Regions from separate parts of the Peribacillus sp. YIM B13477 genome, predicted to be linked through region 1. Evidence: riboswitches for the same ligand, from Rfam matches in the RefSeq annotation. Region 1 holds a riboswitch; each other region holds the start of a gene.

What was found. Region 1 has a riboswitch for S-adenosylmethionine ahead of ACFX4H_RS18325 (O-acetylhomoserine aminocarboxypropyltransferase/cysteine synthase family protein). Riboswitches for the same ligand answer to the same signal wherever they lie in the genome.
Region 2: it holds a riboswitch for S-adenosylmethionine, as region 1 does, so the genes downstream of both, ACFX4H_RS19065 (5-methyltetrahydropteroyltriglutamate--homocysteine S-methyltransferase) here and ACFX4H_RS18325 (O-acetylhomoserine aminocarboxypropyltransferase/cysteine synthase family protein) in region 1, are expected to answer to the same signal.
Region 3: it holds a riboswitch for S-adenosylmethionine, as region 1 does, so the genes downstream of both, ACFX4H_RS09860 (methionine biosynthesis PLP-dependent protein) here and ACFX4H_RS18325 (O-acetylhomoserine aminocarboxypropyltransferase/cysteine synthase family protein) in region 1, are expected to answer to the same signal.

What each region holds. Positions count from the first base shown of each region.
Region 1 is NZ_JBHZPD010000006.1:134,993-138,270, reverse strand. Features, by position in the region: SAM riboswitch class I at 1-83, opposite strand, end outside; gene ACFX4H_RS18325 (O-acetylhomoserine aminocarboxypropyltransferase/cysteine synthase family protein) at 201-1,511, opposite strand; SAM riboswitch class I at 1,612-1,719, opposite strand; gene ACFX4H_RS18320 (thioredoxin family protein) at 1,865-2,173, opposite strand; gene ACFX4H_RS18315 (toprim domain-containing protein) at 2,177-2,542, opposite strand; gene gcvH (glycine cleavage system protein GcvH) at 2,637-3,020, opposite strand; gene ACFX4H_RS18305 (arsenate reductase family protein) at 3,116-3,278, opposite strand, start outside.
Region 2 is NZ_JBHZPD010000006.1:275,771-279,048, reverse strand. Features, by position in the region: gene ACFX4H_RS19075 (glycerol-3-phosphate responsive antiterminator) at 1-150, opposite strand, end outside; gene ACFX4H_RS19070 (hypothetical protein) at 323-742, opposite strand; SAM riboswitch class I at 899-1,000, shown strand; gene ACFX4H_RS19065 (5-methyltetrahydropteroyltriglutamate--homocysteine S-methyltransferase) at 1,306-2,409, shown strand; gene ACFX4H_RS19060 (hypothetical protein) at 2,554-3,081, opposite strand.
Region 3 is NZ_JBHZPD010000002.1:640,878-644,155, forward strand. Features, by position in the region: gene fumC (class II fumarate hydratase) at 1-900, opposite strand, end outside; SAM riboswitch class I at 1,227-1,340, shown strand; gene ACFX4H_RS09860 (methionine biosynthesis PLP-dependent protein) at 1,427-2,539, shown strand; gene metC (cystathionine beta-lyase) at 2,536-3,278, shown strand, end outside.

The DNA.
Region 1 (3,278 bases):
GTGAATTGGCACCTTTCCAAGGAAATCACCTTGTCGGTTGCCGGGTTTCATCGGGCACATCCCTCCACCTCTCTTGATAAGAGCTAATATATAGAATATTTGTACATCATTAAGTTCTTTAGTATGGAGAAATTTTATCATAGATAAAAAAGGAGCGCAATGTATATTATTTCTAGTACAAGAATGAACAGGAACTTTGCTTAAAGCGTTTTGGAAGTCAAGGAGACGATGTTCGTCGCCTTTTCAATTGCCTGCTCCAAATCTTCTATTAAGTCGTCTACATTTTCAATCCCAATCGATAAACGGACTTGATCGGCACTTACACCCGCTTTCGCAAGACCTGCCTCATTCAATTGTTGATGGGTGGTACTTGCTGGGTGGATGATCAAGCTCTTCGCATCCCCTACATTCGCCACATGGGACCATAATTCCACCGAATTGATAAGTTTTGCCCCAGCTTCGCGATTACCTTGAATCCCAAATGTGACGACAGATCCAGCTCCCTTTGGCAAATATTTATCCGCAAGGGCTTTATCGGGATGATCCTCATCACCAGGATGTGAAACCCAGGTCACGGCAGGATGGTTTTTTAAATATTGAATGACAGACTTGGTGTTTGATAGATGCTCTTTCATCCTTACATGCAGCGTTTCAAGTCCAAGCGTAAACTGGAATGCACTTTGGGCACTTAGCGTAGGGCCCAAATCACGGAGTAACTGGACTCGGGCTTTCGTTATGAATGCGGCAGGGCCAACTGCCTCGGCGTATACCAGACCGTCGTAACTAGGGTCAGGCTCCGTGAAGCCAGGATAGTTTGGCGAGTTCCAATCGAATTTTCCTCCATCCACGATGACACCGCCTAGCGTCGTTCCATTTCCAAGAAGCCATTTTGTAGCGGAATGGATGACAATATCCGCTCCAAAATCAATTGGTCTGCAAAGATACGGTGTTGCGAAGGTATTATCAATGATTAAAGGTATGCCGGCTTCGTGGGCGATTTCCGCTACCGCTTCAATATCGAGCACCCTCAAACTTGGATTTCCGATCGTTTCAGCAAAAATGGCTTTAGTTCTTGGTGTAATCGCCCTTTTAAAATTCTCAGGGTCATCGGGAGAAACGAACTTCACTTTGATCCCATATTTAGGAAGAGTGTTTTCGAAAAGGTTATACGTACCGCCATATAATGTAGAGGCTGAAACAATCTCATCCCCTGCGGCAGCAATATTCAGGATCGAAAGTGAGATGGCGGCCATTCCGCTTGCCGTTGCCAATCCGCCGATACCGCCTTCCAATAAGGCCATTCTTTCCTCAAAAACGCTGACCGTGGGATTATGAAGCCGTGAATATATATAGCCATTCTCCTTTAGGCCAAATAAATTCGCTGCATGGTCGGTATCCTTGAACAAGTATGCATTGCTTTGGTAGATAGGAACGGCACGGACACCTGTTTCATCAGCTTGCAGACCGCCATGAACACTCAATGTTTCGAAACGCAACTTTTTCTCTGACATATAATTTCACCTTTTTTCTATGGATTTAGTTGGATTTATATGAAATCTGGCTTTTTATAAACAAAAAAACCACTTCTATAAGAAGAGGTTTCAAGAACACACCTCATCTACCAGAGCCAACACTCTGCAGGAATTAGCACCGTATATAAAAATTTATACCGGTTGCCGGGCTTCGTCGGGCCAGTCCCTCCGCCACTCTTGATAAGAACTATTAAATTCTGCCATTACTTAATTCAAAATATAGCATTTTAGATTAAATCAGTCAATGAATTGTTAGAATATTCTTTGTTTATTTCCTACTCTCATTCTAATGTCAGTAACAAAGAAAACCAACCGCGGTTCTGGTTGGTTTCCTAACTGATTTCCTTAAGCAATCCGTACAAATAAGGAACGGATTGAAAGGCATATATTTTCTTGTGCAGCTGCCCTTCTTTGAAAAGCAATAAGCAAGGAACACTTTCGATTTCATATGATTCGGCAATTGCTTGGATATAGTTCATATTCATTTTGCCTGCCTTCAATTCGGGGAAAAGCTCCAAGGATATCGTCAGCATCTTGGAGGCCACCTGACAGGTTCCGCATAAAGGTGTATATAAATATAAGCAAAAGGTTTCCCCATTTTCAACAGCAAGCTTACACTCTTCTTCTTTCCATTCCTGCATCAATTAGTCGTTCACCCTTTGACTTAAAAATTTCATTTTCACATTCATATTGGCAGATAGGAGCACAGTTGCGATATGATGTTCGGGTGAGCTCTCCACTTCTTTGTACATTTTATTAATATACAGGTGGTTCGCTTCCGGCATTTCCCTTCGGAACTGCTTCCGCAGCTTTTCTCCTGATTCATCTGCGTCAAAAAGGAGATAAACATCACGGTCGATCAATTCATCCACTAATTCATCCAGCTTAGTTAATGATATGGTCCCATTCGTACATCTTATTTCCACATCTTCATTTAAAACGGAGGCAACTTTTCTTCTATCGGAACTGCCTTCTACAATGATCACTTTATCGAATTCGCCCCACTCCATGTCATCACTCCATCTCACGAATTATGTGCGCAACTCACCCACTGTACAAATGAAAAAGAGAGCAGGCCTTTTCAGTCCCCCCTCTCCTTTCTTTTTAACCGTTGATTAAACTCTCATACTCTTCAGCGCTCATCAAGTTTTCAATATCACTGCTATTAGATGGTTCAAGCACGACCATCCATGCCTTTTCATAAGGAGACTCATTTACATATTCAGGGTTGTCACTTAAATCTTCGTTCACTTCAACAACCTTGCCACTGATAGGTGCATAAAGTTCAGAAACGGTCTTAACGGATTCAACGCTTCCAAATGGTTCGTTCGCTTTCAATTCATCGCCGATTTCCGGAAGCTCAACGAATACGATGTCCCCTAGCTCGGACTGTGCGAATGCCGTAATTCCAATGCGCACTGTTCCATCTTCCGTTTTGACCCATTCATGTTCTTTAGTGTAACGAAGTTCTTTTGGTGTTGTTGTCATAATTAACCCTCCATATGTACATCTTATTTTATCTATTCCATTATAAGGTAGATTGTTTGTTTAAGTAAGGAATTAACCAAATATTTTGTGAAATTTCAGTTCCAAACCTGTTCGAATTGCTCTTCTTTGAATCCTACCGTCACTTTGGTGCCATCCGTAACAATCGGCCTTTTCAGAAGCATTCCATCTGTGGACAATATATCAAGCATCTCTGCTTCAGAAGCTTCTTTCAGCTTATCCTTTAAGCCCAGCTCCCGA
Region 2 (3,278 bases), 140 kb from region 1:
CATTTTCTTATTATGCTGCTTTGCCATCATACTTACATTTTTCAATTGTGAGATATGCAAATCAAGAAACACACCTATTTCATAGGAACTTTCTAGAAATCTTTCAAAATCCTTCATGCTTGCTGAAGCAGGCAAAATCTTCTGATCCATCATTATCCTCCTCATTCCCAGAAAAACTCAAAACTTCAAGTCATTTAGTATATTTTAAAGAACTTGATTTATCAAACACATTTTTTCATGAGCCATGTAACCTTAACACTATCATACCTTTCACACCCTTTATAGTTTGCGGCTAAGGATATATGTAAAATATCCCCTTGAATCATAAAGAAAGTTTCATTTTCAATGCACCTTCGACGAGTTCATACGATTTAATTGTGCCAATGGGAATTTTTCTCACGATGCTCCAAGCATTAACATTCATTTTGATCGCTCTTTTTTCATATTCAAAAAATGGCGGTCTGTTAAATATCCTTTGGTTGATGAAATTCCTGTCAATGGGTTCCATTTCTACTAATTCAAATGAAATCGTTCTTTTGTCCACATGAACCGGTTTTAATGTAATCCGGAAAGCCACATTTTTCTTAAACATCATTTTTTTCACTTCCATCGTTCCGGAAAGCTCAATATGCTTTGGCGTAATTTCGACTTTAATATCCTGACCAGATGATTTCATTTTTATGATTCTCTCTATCATGGCTTCAGTTACCGTAATCGGTATGCCATTTTTGAATGGACTCATCCTTGCATTCCCTCCCCACTCAAAGCATATGCCGGATTCCCTGATGCCGTTAACATTCCAGCCCGGATTAATAAACGGTATATTCGAAATATTCCGGTTCCACCCCTTGACCTTCATAAAAACTACCTGTATAGTCATAGTTAATTTAATAGACAACTCTTATCCAGAGAGGTGGAGGGACTGGCCCTTTGATGCCTCAGCAACAGACTGATCTTGTACTGTGCTAATTCCAGAAGTGTAAAAACTTGAAGATAAGAAGAGTATATAGCTTTGTTGCCAACACCTCTTCTTATTTTTAAGAAGAGGTTTTATTTTGGCTGTTTTCACATACTTTGTTGCTATTTACCAGGTAATGGGTTGTGGTTGATTTCCCCTCAAGATGCTCGCTTTCCGCGGGGCGGGCGGTGAGCCTCCTCGGCGTAAACGCCTGTGGGGTCTCACCTCTCCCGCTGCTCCCGCAGGAGTCTCGCACTTCCGCTCCAATCAACCTTAAATAGTTTCGTTTAAAAACAACAATCTTTACGAAAAGAGCTTTTATTTTTAAAAGGAAAGAAGGAATCAACATGTCAATCACATTAACGAAAGCACCATTCAGGGCGGACCACGTCGGAAGTTTATTAAGACCGGAACGTTTACATATTGCCAGAAAGGACTTTAAGGAAGGTACCATTTCAGCTGAGCGGCTTCGTGAAATTGAAACTGAAGAAATCAATCGGATCGTCGATAAACAAATCGAAGTTGGTTTAGAGGCCGTTACGGACGGTGAGTTCAGACGGACATGGTGGCACTTTGACTTCCTCGAACATTTAAATGGCATCGAGGGTTATGTAACTGAAAAAGGCCTTACATTCGATGGTGTCGAAACAGAGAGATATAATGTTCGCAATACCGGGAAGGTTTCATTCAACCCTGAACATCCCTTCATTCGTGATTTCATTGAATTGAATAAAGTCGTGAACGGACGTGCCGTTGCCAAGCAAACCATTCCCAGTCCGAATCAATTATTTGCTGCAGGCATTCATAATGAAGACGTCTACCCTGATATTGAAGACTATGCAAATGATATCATCAAAGCCTATCAGCATGCTTTGAAAGCCTTTTATGAAGCAGGTGTGCGTTACCTTCAATTGGATGATGTATATATTGCCAGACTTTCAGCCCCGGATTTCCAGTTCAAAGATGGAAAATATACGAGGGAACAATTAATCGATCTTGCACTTCGGGTCATTAATGGCGCATTGGAAGGCAAACCAGAAGACCTTATCGTCACTACCCATCTATGTCGCGGAAACTACCAGTCGACATGGGCGTTTGAAGGAAGCTATGCCCGTATCGCCCCAACTTTATTGGCAAAAGAAAAAGTGGATGGATTCTTCTTGGAATATGATGATCAACGCTCAGGGGATTTCAAACCATTGGAATACATTCCAAATGGCGGTGCACGGGTCGTACTTGGTGCCGTCACTTCAAAAAATGGAGAAATCGAGGACAAGGAAGCTGTTAAGGCACGCATTAAAGAAGCATCGCACTTCGTTCCGCTCGAACAATTATGCTTAAGCCCTCAATGCGGCTTCGCCTCCACACATCACGGCAACAAGCTAACCGAAGCACAGCAATGGGAAAAGCTGAAATTCGTCGTTGATGTAGCGAAAGAAGTATGGGAATGATTATTTTACGGAGACTTTAAAACTTATTTACAGGATTCGAACAACCTAATCGGCTTCAATATAAGCGTGCCGATTAGGTTTATACTTAAAACCCTAAAACTGAAAGCAAACAAAAAAAAGAACGGCCATCTGGACGTTCCCTTTTTACTTGCAGCTATCGTCATCATCCTCCATTTTCTTCACGAATATATCATCCGTCACCCTATCTTCCAGCTTGTTCCTCAAGGCCAATTCCGCAGCCTTCCCATCACTAGGCGATCCGTCCGAGAAATACATCGGAAACAGGGAGAAAAACATAATGTAGAAAGAAAAATAGATAAATTGATACCAGATTACCGAGCTGTCCAGGATATTCTGATACACTAAGCTGTATATGATCAGCATGCTGATTAAATTAAAGATAGCCCCCCCTAAATAGATCAGGGTATTCGTCAATCGATTATCATGTTTCAAACCCTTGAACTCGCAAGTCCCATTCCAAAAATAATATTTCCTCACCTCTATGTTCCGAAAGGCGAAAAGCTTATTACCACACCCGATCAAGATTTTCTTTTCCGATCCCCCAAAGATCGTAACGAAGAAAATATGCCCGCTCAAATGTATCAGTGTAACGATCGGCATGATCAAAAAAAAGGAAAATAGAAATTTAATGATATCAGAGAGACCAAACATATTTAACTAACCCCCTCCTTACCAGCGATTTCCTTACCAGGATGCTACTCTGATACCCTGCCCACACTAGTTATAACTAGTAAATTTTCACAGTGGTAATATGTTGCTTTCCAAAAATGATAAGATGATAATTGTTCTCCTTCCGCTTCACTTCGACCTTCGAACGACTATATCGACCCTTCCCCTGCTTTTTCCGT
Region 3 (3,278 bases), on a different contig from region 1:
AGGTCCACTTGCCAGCCATCTGACATCGTTTGCAATTTTCATTAAATCCGCCGCCAATGCTTTCAAAGCACCGTGTGCATAGACGATTTCGTTATGGCTAGTCAATGCATGGAACTTATTATCAGATGTGACAAAAGGATATCCTGTATCCGCTGCAATTTGTTTGGCGGAAAGTCCCGGGAATTCTTTCTTTGTATTGATTCCGGTTCCTACAGCCGTTCCGCCTAGAGCAAGGTTCAATAGTTTTTGGCTGCTTTCCTCAATCATCGCCAAATCTTTATCGAGCATCGCTTTCCAACCGGAAATTTCTTGTCCTAATGTTAATGGTGTAGCATCTTGAAGATGTGTCCGGCCGATTTTCACGACATCCCAAAATTCTTTTTCTTTTGTATCGAATGTATCACGAAGTGCTTTGATGGCAGGAACCAATTTTTCAGCGACTTCCATAAAGGCTGCAATATGCATGGCGGTCGGGAAAGTATCATTTGAGCTTTGTGCCTTGTTAACATCATCATTCGGATGAAGGATTTCCGATTCACCATTTTCTTTTAACCATTCATTCCCTTTGTTAGCGACCACTTCATTCACGTTCATATTACTTTGCGTACCGCTTCCCGTTTGCCACACTACAAGCGGGAAATGTTCATCAAGCGTACCTTCAAGGATTTCGCCGCAAATCTTGACGATGGCGTTCTTTTTAACTTCGGAAAGGTCACCAAGATCATAGTTCACCTTTGCAGCAGCTTGTTTAACGTATGCAAATGCACGAACCAATTCAATCGGCATTTTTTCGTTACCGATTTTAAAATTGTTACGGCTTCTCTCAGTTTGTGCTCCCCAATATTTATCAGCAGGAACTTTCACTTCACCCATCGTATCTCGTTCGATTCTGTATTCCATGTATTCTCCTCCTAAGTTTGCACTATTCATTGAAGAATTTTTGCATATGAAATGAATAATGTCGGATTATTCTTTCTCTCCATACATTGTACAAACTTTATTATTTTAAAGCAAAAATATCCCGCTGACCCTTTCCATATTTCTGGAAAATCCTAGGCCGTTCATATTTAGATGAAAATTTGGATATTCTTTTTTGACACATAAAGTGTAGGCACCTCTAGGCTTCAATTGACCTGGCCATGAACACAAACACATCATCACCCCCAAAATGTCCTTGACAGCGTTTTGTATATATAGTAAATTCAAAAGAAATTGAATAATCTAAACTCTTATCGAGAGAGGTAGAGGGAATGGCCCGATGACACCTCAGCAACCTTCATTTGTTTCAAACCAATGAAAAGGTGCTAATTCCACAAGTTTATGAACTTGGAAGATAAGAAGAATGACTCGTCCCTACTTAATCAAAGTCTTCTTCTTAAAGAAGACTTTTTTTTATTTTATTTAACTCAAAGGAGCAGTGAAAACCATGTATAAACCTGAAACATATCTTGCTCAATTAGGAAATCGCAGTGAAACGGCGACAGGAACAGTCAATCCGCCGGTATACTTTTCAACAGCTTTTCGCCACGAAGGAATCGGTCAATCGACGGGATTCGACTACACAAGGACAGGTAACCCTACCCGCCAGCTATTGGAGCGATCCATCGCCGATCTGGAAAAAGGAGACCAAGGCTATGCCTGCAGTTCAGGAATGGCCGCCATCTCCACTATACTCGCCCTTTTTAAATCCGGGGATGCGTGGATTGTCAGTGAAGATCTTTATGGCGGTACATATCGGCTGTTAGAACAAGGTTTTAAAAAATGGGGATTGCAGTGTGACTATGTAAACACTTGTTGTTTGGAGGATATCGAAAAAGCCATCACTCCTCACACGAAAGCCATCTTCATCGAAACTCCCACTAACCCTCTTATGCAGCAAACGGATATTAGCGCCGTTGCCGCATTGGCTAAACGATATAATTTATTGCTAATCGTTGATAACACTTTTTACACGCCTCTTATTCAACAACCCATCTTGCTTGGAGCTGATATTGTGATCCACAGTGCAACCAAGTATCTCGGTGGTCATAATGATGTGCTCGCCGGACTGATCGTTGCTAGCGGCGCTGAATTATGTGATGCACTTGCCTTCCATCATAATGGCACTGGAGCTGTCTTGAGCCCATTTGATTCTTGGCTGTTGATGCGCGGAATGAAAACCCTGGCATTGCGGATGGAGCGTCATGAAAAGAATGCCAAGATACTTGTAGATTACTTATCGGAGCATGATTGTGTTACGGACGTATTGTATCCAGGCCGGGGCGGCATGATTTCTTTCCGCATCATTGATGAAGCGGCGGTCAACCCATTTTTACAATCGCTCTCATTAATTTCCTTTGCAGAAAGCCTGGGAGGAGTTGAAAGCTTCATCACCTATCCTGCCACACAAACACATGCCGATATACCGCTTGAAGTCAGAACGGCAAACGGGGTTTGTAACCGACTGCTCCGCTTCTCCGTTGGCATCGAGGATAGCGACGATTTGATTGGTGACTTGCAGCAAGCATTCGCACATGTAAAAAGGGAGGCACTACGATGACAGATCAAAATTTTAGCTTTGAAACGAAATTACTTCATAATCAACATAAATTCGATCCGGCAACGGGCGGTGTGAGCGTCCCCATCCAGCATGCATCGACTTTCCATCAATCCGATATCGATCAATTCGGCAAATATGACTACAGCAGAAGCGGGAACCCAACCCGCGAGGCACTTGAAGACATCATTGCCGAACTTGAGGAAGGCACTCACGGCTTTGCCTTTTCATCAGGTATGGCTGCCATTTCAACAGCCTTCCTGCTATTGTCTGCCGGGGATCATATCGTCATTTCCGAAGATGTGTATGGCGGAACGTTCAGGATGGTCACAAGCGTATTGAACCGTTTCAATATTGAGCATACCTTCGTTGACATGACAGACCTTGAAAGTGTCAAAGCGGCGGTTCAGCCAAATACCAGGGCCATATACATTGAAACGCCTTCAAATCCTTTACTTAAAGTGACCGATATTCAAGCTGTATGTGATATCGCAAAAAAAGCCGGTGCCTTAAGTTTTGTTGATAATACATTCTTGACGCCCGCATTGCAAAAACCGCTGAATCTGGGCGCTGATGTTGTCCTTCATAGCGCGACGAAGTTTTTATCCGGACATAGTGATGTGGTAGCTGGGCTTGCGGTCGTGAAAGATCCGGAATTGGCGGCAAGACTCGGTTCGCTTCAAAACTCCTTTGGAGCGGTCCTTGGTGTCCAGGATGCCTGGCTCGTAATGAGAGGCTTGAA